Aquabacterium sp. OR-4: one gene and its partner. The protein of the gene in region 1 interacts with the protein of each later gene in a pairwise test. Links are inferred from orthologs where the notes say so. Each region holds a gene or a part of one and is shown in the gene's direction. Other genes may lie near its edges. The genes, in order: ssb and N4G63_RS21475.

What was found.
Region 2: the proteins of ssb (region 1) and N4G63_RS21475 interact in binary tests that used the Escherichia coli proteins (3 or more experiments, as listed by UniProt). The link is inferred for Aquabacterium sp. OR-4 from one-to-one orthologs.

What each region holds. Positions count from the first base shown.
Region 1 is NZ_JAOCQD020000001.1:415,891-423,496, reverse strand. Bases 1-2,790 are described here. They hold ssb (single-stranded DNA-binding protein), read left to right. Parts: upstream 1-1,010; coding sequence 1,011-1,571; downstream 1,572-2,790. Other genes in these bases: recQ (DNA helicase RecQ), read right to left, coding at 1-805. In the rest of the region: N4G63_RS01685 (hypothetical protein), read left to right, coding at 2,891-3,559; N4G63_RS01680 (cyclase family protein), read right to left, coding at 3,598-4,701; N4G63_RS01675 (Tim44 domain-containing protein), read left to right, coding at 4,925-5,962; N4G63_RS01670 (hypothetical protein), read left to right, coding at 6,118-7,413; N4G63_RS01665 (NnrU family protein), read left to right, coding at 7,478-7,606. UniProt on the Escherichia coli protein: Plays an important role in DNA replication, recombination and repair. Binds to ssDNA and to an array of partner proteins to recruit them to their sites of action during DNA metabolism. Acts as a sliding platform that migrates on DNA via reptation.
Region 2 is NZ_JAOCQD020000002.1:2,110,917-2,118,717, reverse strand. What follows is about bases 3,337-6,321. They hold N4G63_RS21475 (primosomal protein N'), read left to right. Parts: upstream 3,337-3,738; coding sequence 3,739-5,904; downstream 5,905-6,321. Other genes in these bases: N4G63_RS21465 (helix-turn-helix transcriptional regulator), read right to left, coding at 6,147-6,321; N4G63_RS21470 (maltose acetyltransferase domain-containing protein), read right to left, coding at 5,911-6,105; hemE (uroporphyrinogen decarboxylase), read left to right, coding at 3,337-3,426. In the rest of the region: ppk2 (polyphosphate kinase 2), read left to right, coding at 1-66; N4G63_RS21495 (TPM domain-containing protein), read right to left, coding at 74-580; N4G63_RS21490 (TPM domain-containing protein), read right to left, coding at 600-1,526; N4G63_RS21485 (LemA family protein), read right to left, coding at 1,576-2,193; more of hemE, read left to right, coding at 2,296-3,336; more of N4G63_RS21465, read right to left, coding at 6,322-7,115; N4G63_RS21460 (LysE family translocator), read left to right, coding at 7,236-7,801.

The sequences.
Region 1 (7,606 bases):
GCCAGGCGGCGGTGTCCTCCACCTTCTTGCGGCTCTGGCAATACACCACGCCGGCATCGCCCTCGTGCTCGTCGCGCACCAGGCGCAGCAGCTGCTTGCGGGCGTCGTCCTTTTCGACGATGGTGTAGCGGATGTTGGGCCGGTCGAAGCTGCTGATGAACAGCTCGGCCGATTCGAGCGCCAGCCGGGCCACGATGTCGGCGCGGGTGTGGTCGTCGGCGGTGGCGGTGAGCGCCAGCCGCGGCACCGTGGGGTAGCGCTCGTGCAGCTGGGACAGGCCCAGATACTCCTCGCGGAAGTCATGCCCCCACTGGCTGACGCAGTGCGCCTCGTCGATGGCCAGCAGGCTGAAGCAGCCGCGCTCGTGCAGCGAATCGAGCATCGCCAGAAAGCGCGGCGTGAGGATGCGCTCGGGCGCCGCATACAGCAGCACCAGGCGGCCGGCCAGCAGCTCGCGCTCGACGCGGCGCGCCTCGTCGCCATCGAGCGTGCTGTTCAAGAAGGCCGCGGACACACCCAGCTCATCGAGCGCGCCCACCTGGTCGTGCATCAGCGCGATCAGCGGGCTCACCACCACGGTCACGCCCAGGCCGGCGCGGTGGCGGGCGATGGCCGGCACCTGATAGCACAGGCTCTTGCCGCCGCCGGTGGGCATCAGCACCAGCGCGTCGCCGCCCTGTGCCACCTGCGCCACGATGGCCGCCTGCTGGCCGCGAAAGGCGGTGTAGCCGAACACCTGCTGCAGGATGTGCAAGGGATCGGTGTGACCGGGGTCGGAGGGGTCGGCAGCGCGCGAGGTGGGCATCGGGACGGGATGGTAACGACCCCAGCCCGCCAGCCGCGGCCCACGCCACCGAAAGGCGGCCATCATCCCCCACGCCACCCCCTCGCCACCCCCCGCGAGACGCCAGCGCGCACGACCCGCCGCCGGCCCGGGTGGCTAAGATGGCAATTCAGGGACAATCACGCCCCTTCCCCCCATTGCAGTCCGCGCAGCAGGAGCACCGGCCATGGCCTCGGTCAACAAAGTCATTCTCATCGGCAACCTGGGTCGCGACCCCGAGGTGCGCTACACGCCCAGCGGCAGCGCGGTGTGCAACGTGAGCCTTGCCACCACGCGCAACTGGAAAAGCAAGGACAGCGGCGAGCGCCAGGAAGAAACCGAATGGCACCGCGTGGTGTTCTTCGACCGCCTGGCCGAGATTGCCGGCGAATACCTCAAGAAGGGCCGCCCGGTGTACGTGGAAGGCCGCCTGAAGACGCGCAAGTGGACCGACAAGGACGGCGTGGAGAAGTTCACCACCGAGATCTTTGCCGACCAGATGCAGCTGCTGGGCGGCCGTGAAGAAGGCGGCATGGGCGGCGGCGGCGGCGGCATGGGCCGCGGTGCCCCCTCCGGCGGCGGCGGTGGCGGTGGCGGTGGCGAAGACGACTACGGCGACATGGGCGCCGCACCCGCCCCGGCCCCGCGCCGCAGCGCCCCGCCGCCGCGCGCGCCGGCCGCCGCGCAGCGCCCGGCGCCGAAGTCGAGCACCGGCTTCGACGACATGGACGACGACATTCCGTTCTAGGATCTACCTGTCCGCAGACGGTAAAGAAAGAGCCCTAAGTGCTTGTCGCTTAGGGTTTTTTCATTTTCAGCATCGAACCCTGATCGCCTTCTCATGCGTCACGCGGCCGATCTTCTGGAAGAGCTCAATGCGGTGGACGAGTCCACGCGAATTGAAGCCAAGCGTGCCAGCGAGTTGGGCAAGTCGGTCATGCAGACGGTCATCGCGTTTGCCAACGAGCCCGGCCTGGACGGCGGCTATCTGCTGCTGGGGGTGGATTGGTCGGTCAACGACAAGGGCGATACCGTCTACAGCGCCACGGGTCTTTCCGATCCCGACAAAGTTCAGCGCGATCTGGCCAGCCAATGCGCCAGCATGCTCAGTGTCACCCTGAGGCCGGAGATGCAGATCGAGGTGGTGGACGGGCGGGTCGTGCTGATCGTGCATGTTGCCGAAGCCGACGTCACGCACAAGCCGGTCTATCTCAAGGCAACGGGCCTGCCTCGCGGCGCCTACCGGCGCATTGCCAGCACTGACCAGCATTGCGTGGATGAAGACCTGTGGGTGCTGCGCGGCGAGAGCCAACCCAGCCACAGCCCGGATGCCAGCGTGTTGCCCGACGCTCGGATGGATGACTTCGACCCGGCCGCCATCGCCGTGTACCGGCGTGACCGCGCACGCTTCAACCCTCAGGCGGAGGTACTGGAGTACGGTGACCACGACATGCTCGAAGCTTTGGGCATGTCGCGCCGGGTGGATGGGCAACTGCAGCCCACCTTGGCCGGCATCGTGCTGTTTGGCAAGCCACTGGCGCTCCGTCGACTGCTGCCTGCCTTGCGGATCGACTACGTCCGTGTGCCAGGCAATGAATGGGTGGAAGACCCCGAGAACAGGTTCCAGTCCGTCGACATTCGCAAGCCTTTGCTGTTGGCACTGCCCCAGGCCGAGGCCAGCATCATCGACGAACTGCCCAAGGGGTTTCGGCTTCCGGAAGGTCAGCTGCAGAGCGTTCAGGAGCCCATCCTGCCGCGCAAGGTCATCCGCGAGGCGTTGGCGAACGCAGCCATGCACCGCACAGCTACACCGTGCACAGCCCCACCCAGATCATTCGCTTCAGCAACCGCATCAAGGTGCGCAACGTCGGCTACTCGCTCAAGGACCCTTCGAGCCTGGGGACGCCGGGCTCGCGACTGCGCAACCCCGTCATCGCCGCGGTGCTGCACGATTTGCACCTGGCCGAAGCCATGGGCACAGGAGTTCGCGCCATGCGTCGCTTGGCGGCGAAAGCGGGGCTGTCAGCACCGGAATTTCATTCGGACCGACAGGCCAACGATTTCAGGGTGACCCTGTTCCTGCACAACCTGCTCACCGAGGACGATCACGCCTGGCTGCGCGGCTTTGCAGGCACAGTGATCAGCGCCGACGAGGCCAAGGTGCTGATCTACGCACGTGGAACCAGCGCAGTAGACAACAGCGCCTGCCGTGATTTCTGTGGACTTGACACCTTGGCTGCCAGCCAGGTGTTGCGCCGCCTGCGCGACCGGGGACTGCTCGAGAAGGAAGGCTCTGGAAGCCGAACCTACTATGTGCTGACCGCTTCTGCTGCCCGACAGATGGACCCGCCCGCCCAGCTCGCCCTGGACATTGGTGCGGAATCCCCACAAGGTCAGAGACCAGCATCTGGGGTTTCGGCGAATCACCCTATGCCTGCCGCGCTATCCCCACCTGCGCAGCAGATGGAGATTCCGCCTGCCTTGCATCAGCGCATCCTTGCGGCAGGCAAGAAGCCTCGTCAGGCCATCGTGCGGGCGTTGATCCTGGACCTGTGCCGTCTGCGGCCGTACACCGCCAGCGATCTGGCACGCCTTCTGGGCGGCCGCGACCCAGGGGAACTCCGGCGCGAGCACCTCAAGCCGATGAGAGAAGCAGGACAACTGGCGCTGAAGTATCCAGAGACGGAAAAGCACCCCCATCAAGCCTACCTGGCAGTGCAGTTGCCACCGCAGTAGCCAGGATCGCTACACCGGCCTGCGGCGCCACATCTGGCTCACACCGTGGCCACCGGCGTCACCGGCGAGCCCACGGCCCCCGGCAGGCACAGGGGCGGTGCGGTGAGCAGGCAGCGCGAGCGGCCGTTGGCACGCAGCCAGGTGGCCAGCTCGCCCAGCCGCCACAGCTCGCCCAGCGGCACGCCCAGCTTGAACAGGCAGTGCTCATGCAGCGGCAGCGCCGCGCGCAGGCCCGGCACGTCGCGCGCGGGGTAGCCCTCCACCGCGTAGTTGTCGGCGCACAGCGCGGCCACGCCGCTGTCGCTGATCCACTGCAGCAGCGCCGGATCGCGACCGTCCAGCACCGCGCAGGCGTGGTGCAGCACCTGGGCGTCGGGCTCGCGCTGCATCTCGAGCACGGCCTCGGCAAAGCCGGTGTGGATCAGCAGCAGATCGCCCGGCTCGACCACCACGCCGTCATCGGCCAGGATGCGCATCAGCCGGGCGTGGTCGACGAACACCCGCTCGCGGCCGCAGTGCGCCGCCAGATCCACCAGCACGCCGCGGCCCTGGATGGGGTTTTCGGCAAAGTTGGCGATGCCCAGCGCGCGGGCGTACGAGCCGTCCTCGCCGCAGCCGCAGGCCGCCAGCAGGCGGTCGCCCGGGCCCACGATGTGCTCGTGGGCGCGATAGCCGTTGTAGTAGACCTTCTCGGGCTCGCCGTCGCCATCGGCGTCGAACCAGCTGCCCACATGGGCAAAGCTGTCCCACTGGGTGCTGTATTGCAGGCTCAGGGTGACCTGGTCGTCGCAGATCACGTCGGTGGCGCGCTCGACCACCAGCGACAGCGGCTGATTCATGAACGGCGTGCCGTTCAGCGCCGTGGGGCGCAGCTGCGGCGGCTTGCGGCGCGGGTTGAGCAGCGAGCCGCCGGGATAGTCCAGCGGCACGCTCAGGCCGAAGGCCAGGCCCTCGCGCACCTCGGCCACCGCAGCGCGGCGGCGCTCGGGCGTGATCAGGTTCAGGCGGCCCAGCTGGTCGTCGGGGCCGAAGTCGCCCCAGGTCGAGCCCTCGGGGCGGCGCAGCCAGCGCGGGCGGGCGCCAGGCTCGGCACCGGTGCCGGAACTGGGCGCGGCCCCGGACGGGGTGGCGTGGAGGGTCATGCAGGCGGCTCCCCGGGTGGTGATGGATGCGGGCGATGCTGCCGCGCTGGCCGGCACCTGACCACCCGGGCTTGCGCCACGCCGGCCTGTCGCTGGCGCGACAGAACACACACCCGCCGCTTGCCGGGCACGGAACCATCGGGCACCGGCGGGGCTCACAATCGCCAGCCGGACACGCGCGCGCCGCGCGCCGATGCCCGGATACCGCATGGAGACCTTGCGCATGAAAAAACTGCTGCTGACGTTGGCGATGGCCGTGACCATCGGTTCCCTGGGCGTGGCCCCGCACCTGGCCGAGGCCAAGCGCCTGGGTGGTGGCAAGGCCGCCGGGCTGCAACGCCAGATGCCCGCGGCGCCGGCCAAGTCGGCCACGCCGCCCACCCCGGCCCAGGCCCCTGGCGCCCAGCCTGCCGGCCAGCAGGCCGCACCGGCCATGGCCGGCGCCACCGCGGCGGCCGCGGCGGCGCCCGCCAAGCGCTCGTGGATGGGCCCGCTGGCGGGCCTGGCCGCCGGCATCGGCCTGGCGGCGCTGTTCAGCCATTTCGGCATGGGCGAAGGCCTGGCCAACTTCGTGATGATCGCGCTGCTGGCGGTGGCCGCCGTGGTGCTGCTGCGCTTTGTGATGGGCCGCCTGGCGCGCAAGGGCCAGCCGGCCACCACGCCGATGGGTCAGATGGGTCAGATGGGCCTGGCCGGTGCCGCGGCCGGGGCCGGCGGCCACCTGCGCGCCGCGCCGGTGCAGCAGCCAACAGCCCAGCCGCAGCAAGCCGCCACCCTGACCGAGCGCAGCAGCCTGGGCACGCCGACAGGCGCCACCGCCGAGGCCGGATCGTCGGGCGCCGCTGCGCTGCAGACCGGCGCCGCGGCGCTGGCGGCGATGGCCGGGCCGGCGCTGCCCGAGGGCATCGACCGCGACGACTTCCTGCGCCTGGCCAAGATGGTGTTCATCCGCCTGCAGGCCGCCAACGACGCCGGCAATGTGGACGATCTGCGCAAGTTCACCACGCCCGAGCTGTTTGCCTCGCTGCGCCTTGACCTGCAAGAGCGCGGCGCCAGCACGCAGCAGACCGACGTGGTGCAGCTCGATGCCGAGATTGCCGACACCACCCGCGACGGCATGGGCCAGGACGTGGTGAGCGTGCGCTACAGCGGCCTGATCCGCGAACAGGCCGACGCCGGCGCCACGCCCTTTGCCGAGCTGTGGCACCTGGTGCGCCCGGTGGGCGGCGACTGGGCGATTGCGGGCATCACGCCTCTGTGAAGCTGGGGCACCCGGCCTCGCGTGGACGCGAGTCCACCCGCCCTCCCCCACACCCGATACCGCCTGAAACCCGCTGGTAACCCGGTGGGTGGGCTGCGTCACGCGGGCTGACTACACTCCCGCCTTCGTTCTTCACCGCCTTACGGGGTGCCCGCTTGCCGATCCGCCATACCGTTTCCACGCGCCGCGCGCTGCGCGCCCTGACCCTGGCCACGCTGACGGCGCTGGCCGCCGGCGGCACTGCGCCGGCCCTGGCCCAGCAGGCTGCTGCAGCGGCCGCGCCCGCCGCCTCGGGGCCCACCGTGCGCCCCGAGACCGCCAAGCCCCTGCAGGAGGCGCAAGAGGCGCTGAAGGCCGGCAAGCACCAGGAGGCGCTGGACAAGCTGGTGACGGTGGAGGCCATCGCCGGCCTCACGCCGTACGAGCGCTACATCGTCGCCCGCTTCCGCCTGGCCGCCGCCAGCGGCAAGGGCGAGCGCGCGCTGGCGATGCAGACGCTGCAGGGCGTGATCGACAGCGAGTTCGTGCCCGAGGCCGAGCGCCGCTCGCTCAACGAGGCGCTGATCCGCCTGGCCGTGCAGGAAAAGCAGTTTGCGCTGGCCGTCAAGCGCTACCCGGTCTACGTGGCCAACGGCGGCAACAGCCCCGAGCTGCGCGAGCTGTACCCGCGCCTGCTGGCCGAAACCGGTGACCAGGCCGGTGCGGTGCGCGAGTTTGGTGCGCTGGTGCAGGCCGAAGAGGCCGCCGGCCGCGTGCCTGGCGAGGCGCTGCTGAGCCGCCTGGCGCTGGCGCACGGTGCCTTGAAGGACGACGCCGGCTACCTGGCCACGCTGGGCAAGCTGGCCAGCACCACCGGCAAGACCGATTTCTGGAACGAGCTGATCGTGCGCACCCACCAGCGCCCGGGCTTTGCCGACGAGCGCCTGCGCCTGGACGTCTACCGCCTGAAGATGGCGGTGGGCCTGCCGCTGCCGGCCGGCGAGCTGGGCGACATGGCCTTTCGCGCCAACCAGGTGGGCCTGCCGGCCGAGGCGCAGAAGCTGCTGGACGAGGGCTTCAACAGCGGCGTGCTGGGCAAGGACGCCAACGCCGCCGCCGACCGCAAGCTGCGCGAGGCCGCCACCAAGGCGGCCGCGGCCGACCGCGGCAGCCTGAACGACGCCGAAACCGCCGCCCGCAACGCCAAGGACGGCAACGTGCCCTTTGCCCTGGGCATGGCGCTGTCGGGTGCCGGCCAGCACGACAAGGCGCTGGCCGTGATGGCCCAGGGCCAGGCCAAGGGCGGCCTGCGCCAGCCCGACGACGCCCTGCTGCACCTGGGCGTGGTGCAGTGGCGCGCCGGCAAGGTGGCCGAGGCGCTGAACAGCTTTGCCCAGGTCAAGGGCAGCGACGGCACGGCCGAGCTGGCCCGGCTGTGGACCCTGTACCTGAAGAGCCCGGCCCGCAAATAACCCACCGGGCCTGGCCACGGCCAGGCGCGCGTGCCCTGCCCACCGCCACGGAGCGCGACGCGACATGACTGCACTGATCTTCGGCCTGCTGCTGTTTCTGGGCCTGCACTCGGTGCGCATCGTGGCCGACGACTGGCGCAGCGGCATGGTGGCGCGCCTGGGTGCGCAGCGCTGGAAGGGCCTGTACACGCTG
Region 2 (7,801 bases), on another replicon or contig:
AAGCTGCCCAAGCTGGGCCATGCACCGCTGGTGGAGCAGTTCGGCACGCGGCTGCGGCCGATCTGACGGCCCGTTACTGCACCAGCGGACGGTCTGGCAGTTCGTTGGGGTTGCGCTGGCCCTCGGCCAGCGCGAAGTGCTGGCGCAGCAGGGCGTCGAGCCGGTCGATGGTGAGCAGCAGGCCCTGCTCGAAGCGGCCGGCCCGGAAGGCCTCGCGCATCGGGCCCAGCAGGGCCTCGAACTCGGCCGGCGAGACCGCGCGGGCCAGGCCGCGGTCGGCCACGATCTCGATCGCATGCTCGGCCAGCAGCAGGTAGACCAGCACGCCGTTGTTGTGCTCGGTGTCCCACACCCGCAGCTTGCCGAACAGCATCACCGCGCGCTGGCGCGGCGACAGCCGCTTCCACAGGTACGACAACGGCAGCCCGGCCTCGACCACCACGCGGATCTCGCCGCTGTGGCCGCGTTCGCTCTCGGCCACGCGGGCCTCGATGCGCGACAGCGCGGCGGCCGGTACGGCGCGGCCCACGTCGGCCTCGTCCCACCAGCGGTGGCGCAGCAGGCGCAGGATGCGGTTCATGCGTCAGGCTCCATCGCGTTCACCAGTCGCCCGAGGCGCCGCCGCCGCCAAAGTCGCCGCCACCGCCCGAACTGAAGCCGCCACCGCCGCCGCCGCCACCGCCCCAACCACCGCCGCCACCGCCGCCCCAGATGATGGGCACGCCGCCCGAGCCACCGCGGCCGCGCCGGCCGCCGCCCAGACCGATCACGCCCACCAGCACCAGGGCCGCCACACCGGCACCCAGGCCCAGCAGCACGCTGGTGCTGAGCCACCAGGCCAGCGTGCCGGCGCCACCGGCCGTGGCCACCGTGCCCAGCTTGCGGCCCAGCATGGCGCACAGCACGCTGCCCGCCAGCGGCACCGCGACAAAGAAGAACAGGCCCAGCTGCTCGAGGTCGAAGCCGCCGCCACTGCCCTGGCGCTGCGCAGCCGGCGCGGGGGCGGGCAGGTTCTCGCCCTGGATGCGGGCGATCAGCGCGTCCACACCGGCCGACAGGCCGGCCGCGTAGTCGCTGCGCTTGAAGGCCGGGGCGATCTGGCGGTCGATGATCTGCCGCGCCGCCAGATCAGGCACCGCGCCCTCCAGGGCCTTGGCCACCTCGATGCGCACGCGGCGGTCGTCGCGCGCCACCACCACCAGCACGCCATCGCCCACGTTGCGGCGGCCGATCTTCCAGGTGTCGGCCACCCGCTGGGCGAAGGCGGCAATGTCCTCAGGCGCGCTGGTGGCCACCAGCAGCAGCACGATCTGCGGCCCCGAGCGCGACTCGAACTCGGCCAGCCTGGCGTCCAGCGCGCTGCGCTCGGTGGCCGGCAGCAGGCCGATGGTGTCGACCACGCGGCTGCTCAGCGCCGGCACCGGCTGCAGGTCTTGCGCCAGCAGCGCCCTGGGCAGGGCCAGGCAGCCCAGCAGCAGGGCCAGCTGCAGCAGCCAGGCGGGCAGGCGCCAAGGGCCGGCGTGCATCAGGCGGGCCGGCATCCGATCCGCGCGCACCGGGCCCGGCAGGGCGTGCTCACTTGCTGGCGGGCTTGTCGAAGCTCACGGCCGGCGGGGCGCTGATGGCCGCCTCGTTGCTCACCGTGAAGCCGGGCTTGGTCTTGTAGCTGAAGACCATGGCCGTCAGGTTGCTGGGAAAGCTGCGTGCCAGCACGTTGTAGGCCTGCACGTCCTTGATGTAGCGGTTGCGGGCCACGGTGATGCGGTTCTCGGTGCCCTCGAGCTGCACACGCAGGTCCTGGAAGGCGGCATTGGCCTTCAGGTTGGGGTACTGCTCGCTGACCACCATCAGCCGGCTCAGCGCGCCGGTGAGCTCGCCCTGCGCGGCCTGGAACTTCTGGAAGGCCTCGGGGTTGTTCACCAGCTCGGGTGTGGCCTGGATGCTGGTGGCGCGCGAACGCGCCTCGATCACCTTGGTGAGCGTGTCCTGCTCGAAGCCGGCCTCGCCCTTGACCGTGGCCACGATGTTGGGAATCAGGTCGGCGCGGCGCTGGTACTGGTTGAGCACCTCGGCCCAGCCGGCATTGACCTGCTCGTCGAGCTTCTGAAACTCGTTGTAGCCGCAGCCCGACAAGGACAGCGAGCCCAGCACCAGGGCCGCAGCCAGCAGCGAACGCGAAACACGACGGACCATGCGCAACCTCCTCAACACCGGTGTGGTGCGGCAGCATAGCTGAGGCGCTGCGGCGGAACTTCAAGCCCGCGCCGCCACAGGCCCAGCCGCGATAATCCGCGGATGACTCTGCCGCCCACCCCGCACCTGGCCAACGACTGCTTTCTGCGCGCCTGCCTGCGCCAGCCCACCGAGTACACGCCGCTGTGGCTGATGCGCCAGGCCGGCCGTTACCTGCCCGAATACAACGCCACGCGGGCCCGCGCCGGCAGCTTCATGGGCCTGGCCACCAACCCCGACTACGCCTGCGAGGTCACGCTGCAGCCGTTGCAGCGCTATGCGCTGGACGCCGCCATCCTGTTCTCCGACATCCTCACCGTGCCCGATGCCATGGGCCTGGGCCTGAGCTTCGCGGCTGGCGAGGGCCCGCGCTTTGCCCACCCGGTGCGCACCGAGGCCGACGTGGCGCGCCTCGAGGTGCCCGATCTCGACAAGCTGCGCTACGTGTTCGATGCGGTGCGCACCATCCGCAAGGCGCTGGAGAGCACCGACGCCGACGGCCGGCGCGTGGGCCGCGTGCCGTTGATCGGCTTCTCGGGCAGCCCCTGGACCCTGGCCTGCTACATGGTCGAAGGCAGTGGCTCCGACGACTACCGCCTGGTCAAGAGCATGGCCTATGCGCGGCCCGACCTGATGCACCGCATCCTGTCGGTCACCGCCGATGCCGTGGCCGCCTACCTGAACGCCCAGATCGACGCCGGTGCGCAGGCGGTGATGGTGTTCGACAGCTGGGGCGGCGTGCTCGAGCACCGCGCCTTCGAGACCTTCAGCCTGGCCTACACGCGCCGCGTGGTCAGCCAGCTCAAGCGCCAGGCCGAGGGCCGCCAGGTGCCGGTGATCGTGTTCACCAAGGGCGGCGGCCTGTGGCTGGAGCAGATCGCCGCCTGCGGCGCCGACGTGGTGGGCCTGGACTGGACCTGCGACCTCGCCACCGCGCGCCGCCGCATCGACGACCGCGTGGCCCTGCAGGGCAACATCGACCCGATGGTGCTGTTTGCGCCACCCGAGGCCGTGGCCGCCGAGGCGCGCGCCGTGCTGGACGCCTTCGGCAACCCGGCGCGGGCCGACGGACGCTTTGGCGGGCATGTGTTCAACCTCGGCCATGGCATCAACCAGCACACGCCGCCAGAGCATGTGCAAGCCCTGGTTGAGACGGTTCACACGCATTCGCGAAGCCTGCGCCAGCAGGCTTGATGCGGTCACACGACAGAACGAAAAAAGTCGGTGAGTGAGCGCTCAGGGCTTGACTTATCCCCAAATCGCGATCTGCGACACACAAGCGTCATACACGGTGCGCCGCAGCATGGAATATGCAGCGAATGCGTGCCAAGTCATTGATTCATATAGAAAAATTTTAGCTGCTCAGGAATTGGGCAATCCAAGCCGAAGCCCGATGGATCAAGCACTTAGCGCGGCCGTGAGCAGCTTTCCCACAAAGTTATCCACAGAAACCGGGGACAGTGCAAAAAGTCGTTCCCAATCATCAACTTATCCCCAGGTGTTGATGTGAATACGCAGCTTCCGGCCGCGCCCGCAGCGGCGGCGCCGGGAGACGGCCTGACCACCGTCAAGGTGGCAGTGGAAACCCCACAGCACAGCGGCCTGGTCGGGGCCCTCGACTACGCGAGCGAGCGCTCACTGGAGCCCGGCACGCTGGTGCGCGTGCCGCTGGGCCGGCGCGAGCTGCTGGGCATCGTGTGGCCGGGCGCGGCCACGGCCGACCCGGCGGCCGAGGCCGATCTGGCCGCCGGCGGTGACGGTGGCAATGGCGCCGCCGCCAGCCACCGCCTGCGGCCCTTGACGGCGGTGCTCGATGCGCTGCCGCCGCTGCAGCCGGCCTGGCTGGCGCTGGTGGACTTTGCCGCGGGTTACTACCAGCGCAGCGTGGGCGAGCTGGCGCTGGCCGTGCTGCCGCCCGAGCTGCGCAAGGTCGATCCCACCCAGCTGGCGCGGCGCCTGAAGCGCCTGGCCAAGAACCTGGCCAAGGCCCCGGCCGCGGTGGCCGAGCCGGCCCTGCCCGAGCTGGCCCCCGAGCAGCAGACCGCGCTGGAGGCCCTGGCCGAGCAGGCCGCGCAAGCCCGCCCGCTGCCGCTGCTGCTGCACGGCGTGACCGGCAGCGGCAAGACCGAGGTCTACCTGCGGGCCACCGCGCAGGCGCTGGGCAGCGGCCGCCAGGCGCTGGTGCTGGTGCCCGAGATCAACCTCACGCCCCAGCTCGAGGCGCGCTTTGCCGAGCGCTTTCCCAACCACCGCCTGGTGGCCATGCACAGCGGCCTCACGCCGGCGCAGCGCCTGCAGCACTGGCTGGCCGCCCACCTGGGCCTGGCCGACATCGTGCTGGGCACGCGCATGGCGGTGTTTGCGCCGCTGCCGCGCCTGGGCCTGGTGGTGGTGGACGAGGAGCACGACCCCTCCTACAAGCAGCAGGAGGGCGCCCGCTACTCGGCGCGCGATCTGGCCGTGTACCGCGGTCACCTGCACCATGTGCCGGTGATCCTGGGCTCGGCCACGCCCTCGCTCGAGACCTGGCACAACGCGCAGGAAAAGCGCTACCGGCTGCAGACCATGGCCGCGCGCATCGGCGGTGGCACGCTGCCGCGCGTGCGCCTGTTCGACATGGGCGTGCTGCCGCGCGAGAAGGGCCGCGGCGGCAGCACGCCGCTGTTTGCGCCGGCGGTGCTGGCCTCGCTGCAGGAGCGGCTCGACCGCGGCGAGCAGAGCCTGGTGTTCCTCAACCGCCGCGGTTATGCGCCGGTGCTGCACTGCCCCGATTGCGGCTGGAAGAGCGGCTGCCCGCACTGCAGCGCCTGGCGCGTGTTCCACAAGGGCGAGCGCACCCTGCGCTGCCACCACTGCGGCTTCACCGAGCGCGTGCCGCGCGCCTGCCCCGAGTGCGGCAACCTCGACATCGCGCCGCTGGGCCGCGGCACCGAGAAGCTCGAGGAGCAGATCGCCACGCTGCTGCCCGGCGCGCGCATCGGCCGCATCGATGCCGACACCGCGCGCGGCAAGGGCGAGCTGGAGAACCGCCTGGCCGAGGTGCATGCCGGCGATGTGGACATCCTGGTGGGCACGCAGATGGTGACCAAGGGGCATGACTTTCGCCGCATGACCCTGGTGGTGGCCGTCAACCCCGACAGCGCGCTGTTTGCCAGCGACTTTCGCGCGCCCGAGCGCCTGTTTGCGCTGCTGATGCAGGCCGCCGGCCGCGCCGGGCGTGACGCCGAGGCGGCCGCGCGCAGCGAGATGTGGGTGCAGACCTGGCACCCCCAGCACGCCCTGTACGCGGCCTTGAAGAAGCACGACTACGCGGCCTTTGCCGGCACCCAGCTGGCCGAGCGCGAATCGGCCAGCCTGCCGCCGTACAGCCACCTGGCCCTGCTGCGCGCCGAAGCCCGCGACGTGGCCGTGGCCCAGGCCTTTCTCGACGACGCGGCGCTGTACGCGCAGGGCCTGCCCGGCGCCGAGCACGCGGTGGTCTATCCGCCGGTGCCCCCGCCGGTGAGCAAGGTGGCCGGCATCGAGCGCCTGCAGATGCTGGTGGAGGCGCCCTCGCGCGGCCGCCTGCAGCGCCTGCTGGCCGACTGGGTGCCCGAGCTGCACCACCTGCGCCAGACCCGCCACAAGCGCCTGGCGCGCTGGGCCATCGACGTCGACCCACTGGGCATCTGAGCGCGCTCAGCGCGGCTGCAGCACCCGGCACGCATGGCCCGCCGCCAGGGCCTGCTCACACGACGGGAAGGGCCGCGAAGGCCCGCCGAAGCGGGCCAGCAGCGCCAGCGCGCGGTGATGGGCCTGGCGCAGCGCGGGGTCGCTGGCGAGGCAGGGCTGGCCGGCCAGCATGCGGGCCTTGTGTCTGGTGATGCCGGGCATGGCGTGGTGTGGCGTGGTGCGGCGTGGTGTGGCGCGCGCCGTCATGCCCGGGCCAGCAGGCGGGCGGCCAGCGCGGCGATGGCCCGGCGCAGCGCCACCGGGCGCTGCACGCTGAACGCGAAAGGCAGGCGCGCCAGCTCGCGGGCCACCCAGTCCAGGTTGTCGGCCTGGGTGTCGAGCTGCACGCCGCGGCCGTGCGGCGTCAGCGTGCCCAGCTCGGCAAACACCGCACGCCGGGCGGTGGCCGGGTCGCAGTGCAGCAGCACGCGCACCGTGTGGGCGCGTGGCAGCGTGGCGATGGCGTGGCGCAGGTGTGCCAGCACGTCAAAGCCCTCGGGCCGGCCAAAGCTGGCCGGCAGCGCCTGCACGTGCTGCACCCGGTCAAGCCGAAAGCAGCGCAGCGCGCCGCGCAGGTGGCAGTGGCCCACCGCATACCAGGCCCCACCGCGCCAGGCCAGGCCATACACATCGACCGCGCGTTCGGTGTCGCTGGGGCTGTCCGGCGTGGCGGGCACCGCCCGGTAGCTCAGCTGCACCCGTTGCCGGGCGCGCGCCGCGGCGCTCAAGGCGCGCAGCGTGGCCGGCGCGCCATGGGCGTAGGGGCGGGCCAGGTCGAGGGCCACGGTGGCGTCGATGTCGGCCAGGCGCTGGCGCAGCGGCGCCGGCAGCACCCGCGCCAGCTTGGCCTGGGTGCTGGCGATGGCCGGTGTGATGCCGCCCAGGCCCAGCGCGCCGGCCACGTGCAGGCCCACGCCGAGCGCCAGCGCCTCGTCGTCGCTGAACATCATCGGCGGCAGGCGGTAGCCCGGGCGCAGCACATAGCCGCCATCGCGGCCGCGGCGGGCCTCCACCGGCACACCCAGCGCCAGCAGGTGGTTCACGTAGCGGCGCACGGTGCGCCGGTCAACCTCGAGCCGGCGTGCCAGCTCGGCGCCGCCCAGGCCCTGCGCACCGGCGTCGGCCTGCAGCAGTTCCAGCAGGGCCAGGACGCGGCTGGTGGGGCTGCTCATGCGCCGCATGATGCCAGCGCAGCGCGCGCCGGGCCGGGCGCGCGCTGCGCGATACAGGGCCGAATCTGTCCGCTTTGCTTTCTAGACTGCCGGCCTTGCCCACCGCTGCCGGAACCCGTGATGCCCGAACTTGCCGCCGCCCAAGCCCTGCACGCCGCTGCCGCGCCCGACCTGTGGCTGTTTTTCCTGATGGTGGCCGGCATCATTGCGCTGCCGGGCATGGACATGGCCTTCGTGGCCGGCAGCGCACTGGCCGCCGGGCTGCGTGGCGGCCTGGCCGCGGTGGCCGGCATCGTGGCCGGCGGCCTGGTGCACGTGGCGGTGGCGGCCAGCGGTGTGGCCGCGCTGTGGCTGGCCTGGCCGGCGGGCTTCAATGCGCTGCTGCTGGCCGGCGCGGCCTACATGGCCTGGATCGGCTGGAGCCTGCTGCGGGTGCACGATGCCGGCAGCCTGGGCGTGGCGGCCGATGCGCCGCGGCGCGGCTGGGCGATCTTTCGCCGCGGTGCGCTGACCTGCCTGCTCAACCCCAAGGCCTATGCGTTCATGCTGGCGGTGTTTCCGGCCTTCATGGCCGCGCCGGGGCGCTCGATGCTGGCGCAATCGGCCAGCCTGTCGGCGGTGATCGCCTGCACGCAGATCGCCGTGTACGGCGCTGTGGCCGTGGCCGCCGCCAGTGCCGGCCACTG